One region of the Stenotrophomonas sp. YJH_SMC_53 genome, then DNA from elsewhere that is predicted to be linked to it. Evidence: predicted binding sites of a transcription regulator. Region 1 holds the regulator's gene; the other holds the start of a gene.
The links. Region 1 encodes FliA, which starts transcription of late flagellar genes. Its sites were predicted from a motif close to TAAAGTTTNNCNNNCNNNGGCCGATAA; they were not measured.
Positions count from the first base shown of each region.

Region 2: AC5P7X_RS00610 (methyl-accepting chemotaxis protein) is a predicted target of FliA. The motif match lies at 1,523-1,549, and genes of this name have one in related genera.

Region 1 is NZ_JCAFTF010000006.1:330,945-338,240, reverse strand. It holds gene motD (flagellar motor protein MotD) at 1-73, opposite strand, end outside; gene AC5P7X_RS12330 (flagellar motor protein) at 75-815, opposite strand; gene AC5P7X_RS12325 (chemotaxis protein CheA) at 906-2,765, opposite strand; gene AC5P7X_RS12320 (protein phosphatase CheZ) at 2,768-3,373, opposite strand; gene cheY (chemotaxis response regulator CheY) at 3,373-3,765, opposite strand; gene AC5P7X_RS12310 (RNA polymerase sigma factor FliA) at 3,823-4,566, opposite strand; gene AC5P7X_RS12305 (MinD/ParA family ATP-binding protein) at 4,563-5,450, opposite strand; gene flhF (flagellar biosynthesis GTPase FlhF) at 5,437-7,059, opposite strand; gene flhA (flagellar biosynthesis protein FlhA) at 7,206-7,296, opposite strand, start outside.
Region 2 is NZ_JCAFTF010000001.1:119,330-126,625, reverse strand. It holds gene AC5P7X_RS00610 (methyl-accepting chemotaxis protein) at 1-1,494, opposite strand, end outside; gene AC5P7X_RS00605 (arylamine N-acetyltransferase family protein) at 1,697-2,536, shown strand; gene AC5P7X_RS00600 (ABC transporter substrate-binding protein) at 2,809-3,534, shown strand; gene AC5P7X_RS00595 (LysR substrate-binding domain-containing protein) at 3,518-4,429, opposite strand; gene AC5P7X_RS00590 (hypothetical protein) at 4,528-4,671, shown strand; gene AC5P7X_RS00585 (GIY-YIG nuclease family protein) at 4,679-5,245, opposite strand; gene AC5P7X_RS00580 (D-alanyl-D-alanine carboxypeptidase family protein) at 5,379-6,161, shown strand; gene AC5P7X_RS00575 (TetR/AcrR family transcriptional regulator) at 6,175-6,768, opposite strand; gene AC5P7X_RS00570 (NAD(P)H-dependent oxidoreductase) at 6,785-7,296, opposite strand, start outside.

The sequences.
Region 1 (7,296 bases):
TCATCAGGTCGGCATAGGGGATCGCCCATGCTTCGTGGTTGGCGTGCTCTTCGTGGTGCTTGCGGCGGGCCATGTCAGTGCAGGAAGCCGGAGAGGTTGGTTTCGATGTTGCGCGGGTTCTCGCCCTGGGCGATCGAGATCAGGCCTTCGATGACCATCTCGCGGTCGCGCGTGTTGTGCGAGATCACACTCTTGAGCTTGGCGGCGATCGGCAGGAACAGCAGGTTGGCCGAAGCGATGCCGTAGATGGTGGCGGTGAACGCGGCGGCGATGCCGTGGCCGAGCTTGCTCGGGTCGGCCAGGTTCTTCATCACCGCGATCAGGCCCAGCACGGCACCGATGATGCCGAGCGTCGGTGCATAGATGCCCATCGCCTCGAACACCTTGGCGCCGGCCTGGTCCTGGTGCTCCTGGCTGCCCAGTTCGATTTCCAGCATGTGCCGCATGGATTCGGGCTCGACGCCGTCCACCAGCAGCTGCAGGCCCTTGCGCAGGAACGGGTCCTGCTGTGCTTCCACCTGCGATTCCAGGCCCAGCAGGCCTTGGCGGCGTGCGATGTTGCTCCACTCGACGATCTGCTGGATCAGCTCGCGGCGGTCGCTGTGCGGTGGACGCACGACCCAGCGCACGATGCTGAACGCGTGCTTGAACACCGCCGGCGAGGTGTGCAGCAGGATCGCGGCGACGGTGCCGACGATGACGATCACGAACGCCGCAGGCGACCACAGCGACGCCAGGCCGGCGCCCTTGAGGATGCTGCCGCCGACCAGCGAGGCCAGGGCGAGAAAGAGTCCAATGAGGCTGAGTCTATCCATGGATCCGGTATCGGCTTGTATGAATGGGACTTGAGACACCGGTACGGGCTACTGGTGCGACTTCACGGTTTTACGGGTTCAGCAAGCGGGTCAGTCGTGCGGGCTGCGCAGGCCGTCCACATCCAGGATCAGCGCCATGCGACCATCGCCGATCAGGGTTGCACCGGCGTAACCGCGCAGGCCGCGCAGGGCTTTCGGCAGTGGCTTGATGACCACTTCCTCGCGCCCACGGACCTGGTCCACGACCAGGCCGAAGCGCGCTTCGCCGGCCTGCAGCACCACGATCGTCAGCAGGGTCGAGGCGGCGGGCGTCACATCCAGCCACTGGCGCAGATCCACCAGTGGCAGCGTGTGCGAACGGCGGTCGAGCACGGCGCGGCCATCGAACCAGCCCAGCGAGGTGCGCGGTGCGTGCAGCACTTCCATCACGCGCGCCAGCGGCAGCGCATAGACGTCTTCGCCGGCCTGCACCAGCAGGGTCGGCAGGATCGCCAGGGTGAGCGGCACGCGGATCAGGAAGCGGCTGCCGCGGCCCAGCTCCGACTGGATCTGGATCTGGCCACTCAGTTCGCGGATGCGCGACTGCACCACGTCCATGCCAACGCCGCGGCCGGAGATATCCGTGACCTGCTGCTTGGTCGAGAAGCCGGGCAGGAACACCAGGTGCAGGCACTCCTCGCTGCTCAGGCGGGCGGCGGCCTCCGGATCGATCAGGCCCTTCTCGCGTGCCTTCGCGCGCAGCTTCTCCGGATCGATGCCGGCGCCATCGTCCTGCACTTCGATGCTGACGTAGTCGCCTTCCTGCTGGGCCGACAGGCGTACATGGCCCATCCGCGGCTTGCCCTGTGCTTCGCGCAGGTCGGGCATTTCCACGCCATGGTCGATGGCGTTGCGGACCAGGTGCACCAGCGGGTCGGCCAGCGCTTCGACCAGGTTGCGGTCGAGCTCGGTCTCGGCGCCGATCAGCTCCAGGTCCACTTCCTTCTTCAGCGAGCGGGCAACGTCTCGGGCGACCTTGGGGAAGCGCGAGAAGACCTTGCCTACCGGCTGCATGCGGGTACGCATCACCGCCGACTGCAGGCGCGCGGTGGCGATGTCCAGGGTGGACACGGCGCGGTCCAGTTCCTCGTCGCGCAGGCGCGCACGCAGGGTCTTGAGCCGGTTGCGTGACAGCACCAGTTCGCCGATCAGATTGACGATCGCGTCCAGGCGCTTGGTGTCCACGCGCACGGTGTGTTCGGCTTCGGCCAGCGGCTTGGCGGCCGGCTTGGTCGCCGCTGCAGGTGCCGGTGCGGCCGGTGCGGCCAGTGGGCGTGGTGCCGCGATCGGTGCGGGCGCTGCCGCAGCGATGGGCTTGGCGCCGGGTGCGGCGCCACCGTGCAGCTGGTCGAGCAGGGCTTCGAACTCGTCTTCGCTGATCAGGCCGTCGTCGGCCTTCTTTGCTGGCGCCACCGCAGTCGGTGCGTTGCCGCCGTGCAGCTGGTCGAGCAGGGCCTCGAACTCGTCGTCGGTGATCAGGTCGCTGCCACCCGCAGCGGGAGCTGCTGCGGCGGCGGGTGCAGCCACGGCACCGCCATGCATGTCGAACTGGGCGATCAGCTCCGGCGGCGCATAGCCCGGCTCGGTGCCGGAGGAAACTGCATCCAGCATCGCTTGCAGGTAGTCCAGCGATTGCTGGGCGGCATCGAAGTGATGGGCCTGCAGCACGGCCTGGCCCGCGCGCGCGATGCCCAGCGCTTCTTCGGCGGCGTGGCACAACTCGACCATGGCGGTGACGCCGAGGAAGCCGGCGCCGCCCTTGAGCGTGTGGTAGCCCCGGAACACCGCGTTGAGTTGCTCGGTGTCCTGTGGTGCCTGCTCCAGCGACACCAGCTGTTCGCCCAGGCGATCCAGGATTTCCTGCGCCTCGATGATGAAATCGGCAGTGATGTCGTCGGATACCGCGCTCATGCTTACAGCCCCAGGTCCGACAGCAGGTCGTCGGCGTCGTTCTGCGAGACCGCGTGGCGGTCCAGTCCCTTCAGTGCCGGCCCGGCCAGTTCCGGATCGGTGCGATGCTGTTCCGGCGGCAGGCCGAGCGCGCCGAAGCCCTCATGCACACGGCGGACGATGCCGACCACGCGACGGATGATCTGCCCCGTCAGGTCCTGGTAGCTCTGGGTCAGGGCGATCTCGGTGAGGTTGTGGCGGATGCGCTCGAGCTGTGCATCCTGGCCCGGCTGCAGGCCTTCGGCGCGCAACTGTTCGGTCAGGCTGCGGCATTCCTCGGCCAGGTCCAGGGTGCGGTGCGTCGCCTGTTCGGTCATCGCCACCACGTGGTCCAGGCGTGCGCAGGCATCGTCCAGTTCGCCGGCCTCGCTGGGTACGGTCGGCAGTTCACCCAGGGCCTGCCCGAGCTCGCGGGCCAGCCGCGAGAGGCCGCTCATCATCGGCTGCGTGCGCAGCGCGACCAGTCCGTCGATGCGTTGCCGCCAGGCGGTTTCGTCACCGGACTCCAGTGCGTCCAGTGCTTCCTGCAGGCGCAGGGCGAGGGCATTCTTGTCGACCGTGGTATCCATCAGGCACTGGCCGCCAGGCGTTCGAAGATCTTGCCGAGCTTCTCTTCCAGCGTCTGCGCGGTGAACGGCTTGATGATGTAGCCGTTCACGCCGTTCTGGGCCGCTTCGATGATCTGCTCGCGCTTGGCTTCGGCGGTGACCATCAGCACCGGCAGGGTCTTCAGCTTGGCGTCGGCACGGATCGCCTTGAGCAGCTCGATGCCGGTCATTACCGGCATGTTCCAGTCGGTGACCACGAAATCGAACGGCTGGCTCTGCAGCAGCGACAGCGCGGCATGCCCGTCCTCGGCTTCGGCGGTGTTGGTGAAGCCCAGATCGCCCAGCAGGTTCTTGACGATGCGACGCATGGTCGAGAAGTCGTCGACGATCAGGATGCGCATGTTCTTGTTCAAAGCAGAGTTCCTTTGTTGTTCATTCCGGGCGGCCGGGGGCAGCTGCCTCGGGGATGTTCATTCTTCGAGGCCGGCGTCGACGGCCTCGAATACCTTCAGCCGGCCGCGCAGGCGCAGCACGGCCTGGCCGTGGATCTGGCAGACCCGCGACTCGCTCACGCCGAGCACCGCGCCGATCTCCTTCAGGTTGAGTTCCTGCTCGTAGTAGAGCGAGAGCACCAGCTGTTCGCGCTCGGGCAGATGGCCGATGGCCTTGCCCAGCTCGCGGCCGAACTCGCTGCGCTCCAGCACCTGCTGCGGGGTCGGGCCACCCTGTGCGACCGTGTCCAGCTCGCCCTGGTCCTCAATGCGCGACTCCAGGCTCAGCACCTGGCCACGCGCGGCGTCTTCCATCAGGCGCAGGTATTCGGGCAGTGGCATCTCCATCGCGGCGGCCACTTCGGTGGCGCTGGCGGCGCGGCCGCTGCTCTGTTCCAGGCGGCGGATGGTGGCGGCAGCATCGCGTGCACGGCGGTGCACCGAGCGCGGCACCCAGTCGCCACGGCGGATCTCGTCGATCATCGAGCCACGGATACGGATCGAGGCATAGGTCTCGAACGAGGCGCCCTGGTCGGCGTCGTAGCTGCGCGAAGCCTCGATCAGGCCCATCATGCCAGCCTGGATCAGGTCGTCGACTTCGACGCTGGCCGGCAGGCGCGCGGCCAGATGGTGGGCGATGCGCCGCACCAGGTCCGAGTGCTGGGCGATGACGTCGTTGGCCGCCGAGCGCTGGACTTCCCTGTACTGGGCCGCGCCTTTCATGCCGCCACCCCGCGCTGCTTGAGGATGCGTTCGAGGAAGAACTCGACGCCGCCGCGTGGTTCGGTCGGCGCCTGCCAGCGGGCCGTGCGGCGCGCGATCTCGGTGATCGCCAGTGCGGACGGGCTGGACGGGTAGGCCTTCACCACCGGCTGCTGGCGCTGCACCGACAGGCGCAGCCAGTCATCCTGCGGCACGCAGCCCAGGTAGTTCAGCGAAACATCGGCGAGGAACTTCTCGCAGACGCGGGTCAGCTTCTCGTACAGCACGCGGCCCTCATTGGGGTCGCGCACCATGTTGGCCACCACCTGGATGCGGTCCACGCCCCGTTCACGCGACAGCACCTTGATCAGCGCGTAGGCGTCGGTGATTGAAGCCGGCTCGTCACAGACCACGACCACGGTGTCCTGCGCGGCCTGGCAGAAGGTCAGCACGCCGTCGGTGATGCCCGCGGCGGTGTCCACCACCATGATGTCCAGCTCGCGCTCCAGCTCGGAGAACACGTTGACCAGGCCGACGTGCTCGGCCGGGGCCAGCTCGGCCATGTGCCGGCGGCCGGACGCGGCCGGGACCACCAGCACGCCGTTCGGGCCTTCGACGATGACATCGTCCAGCGAGCAGCGGCCGGCAACCAGGTCGGCCAGCGTAAAGGTGGGGTTCAAGCCCAGGATCACGTCGATGTTGGCCAGGCCGAGGTCGGCGTCCAGCAGCAGCGTGCGCTTGCCCATGCCGGCCAGCGCCACGGCCAGGTTGGCCGATACGTTGGTCTTGCCCACGCCGCCCTTGCCGCCGGTCACGGCGATGGTGCGCACAGGGCCGAGCGGCTCGCTGCGGGTGGCCGACAGCGGGAAGGTCTTGGTCAGCTTGGCGTACTCACGCGACGGCATGGTTCAACTCCGGGTTGCAGGGCATATCGGCCGCTCGGCGCAAATCTTCAAGGCGAAGTACGAGATTGGCCGCACTGGCCCGGTGCAGGTCGTCCGGAACGTCCTGGCCATCGGTCACCCAGGTGATCGGCAGGGCATGGTCCACGGCCACCGACAGGGCGTTGCCGAAGCGGCCGGTTTCGTCCAGCTTGCTCAGCACCAGGCCCTGCAGGTTGGCGGCACCGAAGCGGCGGACCACCTCGTCCATGTCGCCGAAGCTGGTGTTGGCCGGCAGCACCAGCAGGGTGCGCACCTGGCGGGCGGCGCGCAGCCACTGCAGCTGGGCGGCCAGCGCGCGGTCGCGCGGGCCCAGCCCGGCGGTGTCGATCAGTACCAGCTTGTAGTCCTTCAGGCGTTCCAGCAGCTGGTCCAGGTCGGTGCCGCTGTTGGCCTCGTGGACGGCGATGCCGAGCTGCCTGCCATAGCCATACAGCTGCTCGCGGGCGCCGATGCGGGTGGTGTCGGTGGTGACCAGGGCGACGTCACGCGGCGCGTGCTTCTCGGCGAAGCGCGAGGCCAGCTTGGCGATGGTGGTGGTCTTGCCGGCGCCGGTCGGGCCTACCAGCGCGATCACGCCGCCTTCCTCCAGCGGGTCGACCGGGGCGATCGGCAGCTTGCGCGAGATCAGCCCCAGCATCAGGCCGCGGCCTCGGTGCGCCTCGGTCTCCAGCGGAATCTGCATGGCGACGTCGCGGGCCAGGCCAGCATCGAAGCCGTACTCGTCCATCAGGTCCAGCGCGGTGGCGCGCACCGGGCAGCCGCGCAGGCGCTCGTCGGTGAAGCGGTTCATTTCGCGCTCGATCACCTGGCGCATGCCGGCCACTTCCTGGCGCAGCTGGCGGATCTCGGCGTCGTCCTGGGCGACCACGGTCAGGACCGGGGCTGGGGCGAGCGTCGGCGTCGGCGCGGTTTCGACGGTGGCATCGGCCAGCGCCGGTTCGCTTGCGGCGACCTCCGGCTGCGTTTCGGCCAGGGCTGCGGTCGGCAGCGGCGGCGGCTGCACGGCCGGGGCCGCGCTTTCGTGATGCGCCTCGTGCGGCGGGTCGATCTGGAAGCGGGCGCGGTTGGCCGGCGTGGCGCTGGCGGGTGCCGGTGCGACGATGGCTTCGGCGAACGGGGCGAAGATCTGGTCCGGCAGCGCCGGCTCATTGACGGCGGCGCGTGCCAGCGTGGCGGCGAAGCCGGTGCTGCCGCGGGTCGGCACGATCTCGTCGGCGCTGTCCAGGGTGCGGCCGGTAGCGCCCACTGCTGCACGGGCGAGGGCGGCCACCGCCGAGGTGGTCGCGGCAATCGGTTCCGGTGCCGGGGTGCTGCTGCGGCGGCGGGTGACGGCGGCGATCACCGCGTCGGCGGCGGTGCGCGGCTTGGGTGCCGGCGGCGGTGCGACGTCACGGCGCGAGGCTTCCAGCGCACGCTGCACCGCGCTCTCGTCGTAGTTGGCGGCGGCGACGATCTCGATGCCTTCCTCGATCCGGCGGTTGGACAGGATCACGGCGTCAGGACCATGTTCCTTGCGCACCAGGTTCATGGCCGAGCGCATGTCGGCGGCGACGAATCGTTTGATTTTCATGCTGTGGTCACGGGGCGAAGACGGCGGGGTGGCGGTCGGGGAACTCGGGTGGTCGGTGGTCTGCACGGTGCGGGTTCCCCTTGGTGTCTGTCAGTTGCGTTGGTTCGAAAGTGGTGTCTGTTTTCTGGCGCATCGGCGGGCGGGCGTCAGCTGATCGTTCCGACCAGCTTCAGGCGCTTGTCCTCCGGCACCTCGCTGTAGGCCAGGACCGACAGCGACGGAACGCTGTGGCGGACC
Region 2 (7,296 bases), on a different contig from region 1:
AGCGACCTCGGTTTCCAGCAGGGTCTCCAGCGCACGACTGCGCCATTCCACCGCTACGCCGAGGAATTGCCCTTCATCGATGACGGGGTTGGCAATCAGCTGGTAACGCGTGCCGGCATGGCCGATCTCGCGCTCTTCGCGCTGGCGCACGCCGGCCAGGCTGGCCAACGCCGGATGCAGGCGTACCGCGTCGCTGCCCACCAGCGCTTCGTTCCGCAGGTCAAGCAGCTGCAGCAATGCCGGGTTGGCGTAGGCGACCTGCCCTTCCGCATCGATCACCATCAAACCGGTCTGTGCACTGTCCAATGCCTGGCGCACCCGGGTGTTGCCGCGCGCCACGGCACGCTCGGTCTCGATACGCGCGCGCAGGCGCTGCTGCATGTCGACCAGGCGCTGCGCCAGCTGGCCGATCTCGTCGTTGGCGTTGTAGACGCGCAGGGTGGTGTCCAAGCAGTCGTCAGCGATGTCGCTGGCGAAGCGCAGGGTGTCCTGGATCGGCTGGCGCACCGCACGCAGCACCAGGACCAGACTGGTGATCAGCACGCCGGCCACCAGCAGCAGGGTCAGTGCGAACAGCACGCTCATGGTGCGCGCGCCGGCCTGCTGGCGTGCCTGCGCCCCGGCCAGCGCCGCCACCTGTGCCTGCTGGAATGCGGCCAGCGCAGGCGCTACGCGCGCGGCGGTATCCAGCAGCGACTGCGCTTCCACATCCAAGCCGACGCGGGCCGCGGTATACCCCAGCAATGCGGCCTGATACGCATCCATCCCGGTGCGCAGGGTGACCTGCGCATCCGCGGGCAGGCCCGCCAGCGCGAGATCGAACGGCAGCTTTTCTTCGCTGGCGCGATCGGCGTGGGTGGAATCACCGTCGAGCAGCAGCAGGGCCTCCTGTCGCCGCATCTTCTGCAGGGACAACGCCAGCGCATCCCGCTGCTGCGCATCCACCTGCCCCTGCAGCGTGTCTGCAGCCTGTTGCAGCTGCGCGGCGAGGCCGGCCTCACCACGGCCCATCTCGTCGACCCGTTCGAACAGGGCGGCAACACCCTGCGAGAACGCGTCTGCAGCTTCGGTCAGCGCCTGCAGGGCCTTGCGCCGGCCGGCATCCATCGGCATCGTGCGCAGCGCCTGCAGATCGTCCTGCAGCGCCTTTTGCGTGGCCAGCAGCTGCGCGCGGTCGGCATCATCGAAACTGCGTCCATACTGGATCTGCAGGCGACGCGCTTCGGCCACCCGCGTGGCCAGGCGCGCGGCCAGATCACTGCCGCGCTGGTAGCTGGCCTGGCTGCGCGCAGCCTGCGTGCTGGCATGCCCGGTCCAGGCATAGGCGGCGGCAATTGCGACCAGTCCCAGGCCACAGACCCACAAGGTCGCCTTGAGCTTGTTGGCTACGCTCAGCCGATGCGGTTGCAGCCACAGCAGCAGACCGGAGGACGCCGGGCGCAGCGCCGCAAGCCGCGTGCGCAGGGACCGGAGGTGGGGGACAACGGCCGACATGACAGACTCCAGGCAGAAGGACGCCCCTGTATCGGCCGGATTCAAGGCAACTTTAGAACTTTCGTTGTCCTGGCCCAGCGGTGACGGGCGGACGCGGCCTTTGTACCGGGTGCAGGCGACGCTGGCGTGACACGACCAGCGCCCTTGACCTCAACCCCGGTTGGGGGAGCACAGTGGACCTCCCCTCCCGCCCGGTGCCGCCATGACGACGCTCGATGTCCCCCGCTACCTGCAGCGCCTGCAGCTGGATGCCCCGCCACCGCTGACGCTGGCCGGCCTGACCCTGCTGCAGCAGCGCCACAACGCAGTGCTGCCGTTCGAGACCCTCAGCTGCCTGCTGCGCGATGCGGTACCGATCGACCTGGACAGCGTGCAGCGCAAGCTGCTCGACGACCGTCGTGGCGGCTACTGCTTCGAACTCAACGGCGGCCTGCTGGCGCTGCTGCAGGCGCTGGGCTTCGATGCACAGCCATTGAGCGCGCGCGTGCTGCTGGCTGCCCAGGACGGCGAACTGACCGCACGGACCCACCTGCTGCTGCGCGTGCAGGTGGACGGCGATGACTGGCTGGTGGATGCCGGTTTCGGCAGCCTGACCCCGACCGTGCCGCTGCGGCTGCATGATCCGCAGCCGCACGCCACGCCGCACGAACGCTATCTGCTGCAGCGGCTGCCCGGCGAGGGGGATTTCGTGCTGTCCGCCGAATCCGGTGACGGCTGGCGGGCGATGTACCGTTTCGACCTGCACGTGCCGGCACCGATCGACAACGTGGTGGGCAACTGGTACGTGTGCACCCATCCCGACTCCAGCTTCCCTGGCCAGCTGCGCGCGTCGCTGACCGGGCCGGACTGGCGACGCACCATCGGCAGCGGCAACTACACCGAGTACCGCCCCGGCCAGGCACCGGACAAGCGTCCGCTGCACGATGTTGCCGACGTGCGCGACGTGCTGCAGCAAGGCTTCGGCATGCAGCTGCCGGACGACCCGCGGCTCGATCCGGCGATCAACGACTGGCTGCAGCGCTCACGCGCCGCGACCTTGTAGAGCCGAGCCCATGCTCGGCTGAGCTTGGGCGGCTGGGCCAACAGCAGCCGGGCGTGGGCTCGGCTCTACAGAGCTGCGTGCGCCTGCAACGCAATGCGGTTGCCTTCACTGTCGCAGATCTCGGCCACGCGCCAGGCTCACCTCCAAGTCCATACCGACACCTGCGGCCTCGTCGGCAAACGGAAGGTAGGCCATCCTGCAGTCGTGCAGCATGACACCCCTTGCAGGGCAGTGCTGGCATGCTGGCTGCCCCTTTCCTCGCGGAGTCCTGCATGTCCCTGGCCGAACACCAAAGTGCGCTCGCACCGCAGGGTTTCCTGCGCGTGGCGATCAACCTGGGCAACCCGGTGCTGGCGCAGGGCGATGCGCACTCACCGCGCGGACCGTCGGTGGAGCTGGCCACGACATTGGCGCAGCGCCTGGGTGTGCAGGCACGCTTCACCTGTCACGATGCCGCAGCCTCGGTGGTCGCTGCGGCAGGCGAAGACGGCTGGGATCTGGCCTTCCTGGCCATCGATCCGGCACGCGCCGACCGCATCGCCTTCAGTGCTCCGTACGTGGAGATCGAAGGCACCTATCTGGTGCGCGAGGACAGTCCCGCGCAGCAGGTGACCGACCTCGACCGCGAGGGGCTGCGCATCGCGGTGGGCCGCGGTGCAGCCTACGACCTGTTTCTCAGCCGCGAACTGCGCCACGCCACGATCGAACGGGCCGAGACGTCGGCGGCTGCGATCACCCTGTTCGATCTGCAGCGCCTGGATGCCGCCGCCGGCGTGCGCCAGCCGCTGCAAGCATGGGCGCGGGCGCATCCCGGCCACCGCGTGCTGGCCGACCGTTTCACCGCGATCCAGCAGGCGGTGGCGGCGCCGGCATCGCGCCCCGCCGACGCGCTGCAGGCGCTGCAGGCGCTGTTCAAGGAAGTGCAGGCGATCAAGGCCGGCTCGCTGCTGGAGGAGGCGTTCGCGCGTGGCGGGCAGGCGGTCACGCTGGTGCGATGAGTGTAGCGTCCGCCGTGTGCCGCACGTGTTCGGCAGCCTGCGCGTGCAGCCAGTCGCGGAAGGCAAGAAAGCCGCGGTGGCGGGCCGAACGCTGCGGGTAGACCAGCCAATGCGGCCAGGCGGTTTTCAGGCGCAGGTTGGACAGCGCAACCAGTTGGCCGGAATCCAGCAACAAGCGCGCCCGCGTCACCCGCCCCAGCGCCACGCCCACCCCGTCAAGCGCCGCACGGTGGTGTGCCTCCGAATCATCCAGCACCGCTACGAAGCGCGACGGCGGGGTCTGCCCGCTCAACGCGAACCAGGCCCCCCACGCACCATCGGGGTCCCCCAGCAGTGGCCACTGGTTCAGTGGCACCCGGTCGATCCCTCCCATGCGTTCGATCAGCGCCGGGCTCGCCATCGGCAGCAGCCACTCGTCGAACAGCGGCTCAACCACCAGGCCCGGCCACTGCCCGCTGCCCAGCCGCAGCGCGGCGTCGAACTGGCGCTGGCGCTCGAAATCAATCAGGCGCTCACTCGACTGCAGGTTGATCTCGATCTGTGGGTGCTCAGCCACGAAGTGACCCAAGCGCGGCACCAGCCACGCCGACGCCATCGACGGCACCGCACTGATCGTCAGCACGTGCTCGGCGCGGGCCGCATAGGGCTGGAAAGCTTCGTTGATCGCATCCAGATGCGGGCCGACCTGGTCGAGCAGGCGCTGCCCCTCCAGGGTGAGGGCGACGCCACGCGGTTGGCGGACCAGCAGTGGCTGCCCGAGCCGCTCTTCCAGCTGACGCATCTGATGGCTGAGCGCACTGACGGTCAGATTCATCGACGCCGCTGCCCGTGACAGGTTGCCCAGCCGCGCGGCGGCCACGAAACCCTGCAGGGCATGAAGGGGCGGACGGGACATCAGGCTTGAATTCCTCTCAAGGCATGCTTGCGGAAATATCGCTTTTTGCGCTTCCATGCTGCCCGTATCGTGCAATCCACTCAAGTGGAGGCACGCTCATGAACATCTTCGGCAGCCTGTTGTTCCTGCACGGCCATGTGGCCAACGCCGAGCTGGCACGCCAGCTGGCCAGCCCGTCCACCGCCTCCCCTGCGTGCGCGGCGCAACCGGCCGCGCCGGTTCAGCAGCCGGGGACCCGTTGAACGCGGCTCAACCTGTGTACCAGCGTTGGACGTATTCAGGCAGACAGGGCATTGGATCGATATCCAGTGCCCGGCAACCGTCGAGCGTGTCACGCAGCACGCCCTCACCGGGGCCACCGGGAATCCGCAGGCCTTCTTCTTCCGGAAGCTGCACCACAGCCCAGTCGTGCAGCCGGTCCATGCGCAGGCGTAGCGCCGCCTGCAGCCATGCCTTCAGCGGGTAACAGCGATAGCCTTGTTCACCCAACGCAGCAATTGCCAGCGACAAGGCCTGGTTGGCACCACGTACCCATTCAGTACGACCCCCAGCCTTGTGCTGGATCGTCATCGGTGCCGGTGCGCGGTGCGCCTTGAACGGCGAACGCAGCTGCAGCTCCAGATCACGTGCATCGCGCTCGCCCTCCGCTTCCACCATCGCACCGGCATCGAGGTCGAAGAACTCGAACCATCGCCGATGCAATGCGCTGATGCGTCCGAGCGGATCACGTGAAAAGCCGATCTTCGCGTAGTCCTCCCACGCACACGGGAAGACGTAGGTGAAGACACGACCGTCGATGCGGATATCCGATTGCATGTGCGCAGGCTGCCTCGACCCCAGCCCGGGCGCAACCGGGCGTTGCCGTGGACGCTGCAGCGCTCCGGCAGTGCGGCTTCGTGCAGCCGGCAAGAACTATTCTTGCTGACCGTCGCTGCCATCTCCGCCCGCCATGCCGTCTGCTGCGCCCGCCCCCCTACCGATTTCGTCCATCACCCTGGAAGCGGCAACCTCCGCGGTGATCCACCAGCACAACGCTGAAGCCGCGCGGCAACCGGCATCGCTGACCAAGCTGATGACCGCCTATGCCGCCTATGCGTGCGTCGAAGAGAACGGACGCTCGTGGGACGACCCGGTCACCATCGCCGCCGACGATGTGCATGCCGTGGCCGATGATGAAACGCGCATGGGCCTGGTGCCCGGCGAGACAATCACTCTGGCACGCCTGCTGGAAGGGTTGATGGTGGTTTCCGGCAATGACGCTGCATTGGCGATCGCGCGTCACCTGGACGGATCGCAGGCCGCATTCCTGGAACGCATGAACCGGCACGCACGCCAGCTCGGGCTGCGCAGCACCTGGTTTGCCAGCGTGTCCGGCATCACCACACCGCACCATGTCTCCAGCGCGCGCGACATGGCGGTGCTGGCCGCCCGCCTGTTGAACGACCATCCGCAGATCCTGGCGATCACCGCGCAGCGCGCGTTCGCCCATGGCAGCTTCAACCGCAGCAACCAGAACGCCCTGCTCGGCGAAGACGGCGTGGACGGCTTGAAGACCGGCTACACCCAGGCCGCAGGCTTCTGCCTGGCCGCCACCGCGTGCCGGCCAGTACCCGGGCGGGACCAGCCGGTACGGCTGATCACCGTGGTGCTGGGCTCTGCAAGCCGCGACGCGCGCGACGCACTGGTGCGCGACCAGCTGGCCGCGGGATTCGCCGCCCTGGCCGGCGGCTGACCGCTCGTGCGGCTCAGCGCCGCTTGACCGTCGCCACGATCAGCCGCTGCAGCTCGGCCACGGCACCGGCCTTGTCCAGCGCGCCGGCAGCCACGCCCTCTGAAAGGGCTTCAGCCGCACCGAGAATGGCCCAGCGCCCCGCCAGCGACACCGTGCCGTCGGCGGCGAACGGGCCCAGCCAGACCTGGCAGTTGTCGATGAAATCCTGCTGGTAGCGCCGTCGCACCTCATGCAGTTCCGGCGCCCCCACCAGCGCGGCGAGGATGCCTTGCACTTCACTGCCCTGGCTGAGGACGCAGTCGATGTAGCCGGAGGCGATGGCCGCCGCCCGATCGACCAGTTGCGCCCGGGCGCGGCCGATGCGCTCGTGGAAGACCACGGTCTGGCGTCCGTCATAGTCATCGTAGAGCGCCGCCAGCAAGCCATTGCGGGTCACGAAGTGATCGTAGGCCACAGGCTTGGTCACGCCCGCCGCCTCGGCCAGCCGCCCCAGCGTCAACGCTCCGGTACCTTCTCCGCGGACCAGTGCCCAGGCCACATCCAGCAACTGGCGGGTGCGTTGCTCCCGGGTCATTCGGCGGCGCGTGGGGGTGGCGTTGGCGGGCATCGGCGGAGCACGGCGATCAGCGCATTGGAACACCAATTTTACGGCCGATCGCCAGCGCGGTCTGCAGATGCGCGTCAGCGGCACCGGTATCGGCGTCCAGCAGCAGGTGGGACGACAGCACGCGTGCGCCGCAATAGTCGAAGATGCCCATGTCGATCTGCGTCCTCATTGCCGCGTCGTAGCCACGACGTTCGACCATGGCTGCGTCGGCGCCGCCCAAGCCGACCAGATGCACATTCAGGCGCTGCAGCTTCTTCACCAGCCTGCCCTGCGCATCCTGTGCGTAGGCCCAGTCGTTGGTGAACACACGGTCGATCCAGCCTTTCAGCAGCGCCGGGAACGACCACCAGTACAACGGGAACACCAGCACCAGGGTATCGGTGGCATCCAGCCGCGCGTGCTCGGCAGCGACATCGGCGGGTACCGCGCCGGTGCTGCGGAACAAGGCCTGGTCCTGCGGGTTGAAGCGCGGATCGAAGCCTTCGGCCATCAGGTCGGCATAGGCCACGGTGTTGCCGGTGTCGGCCG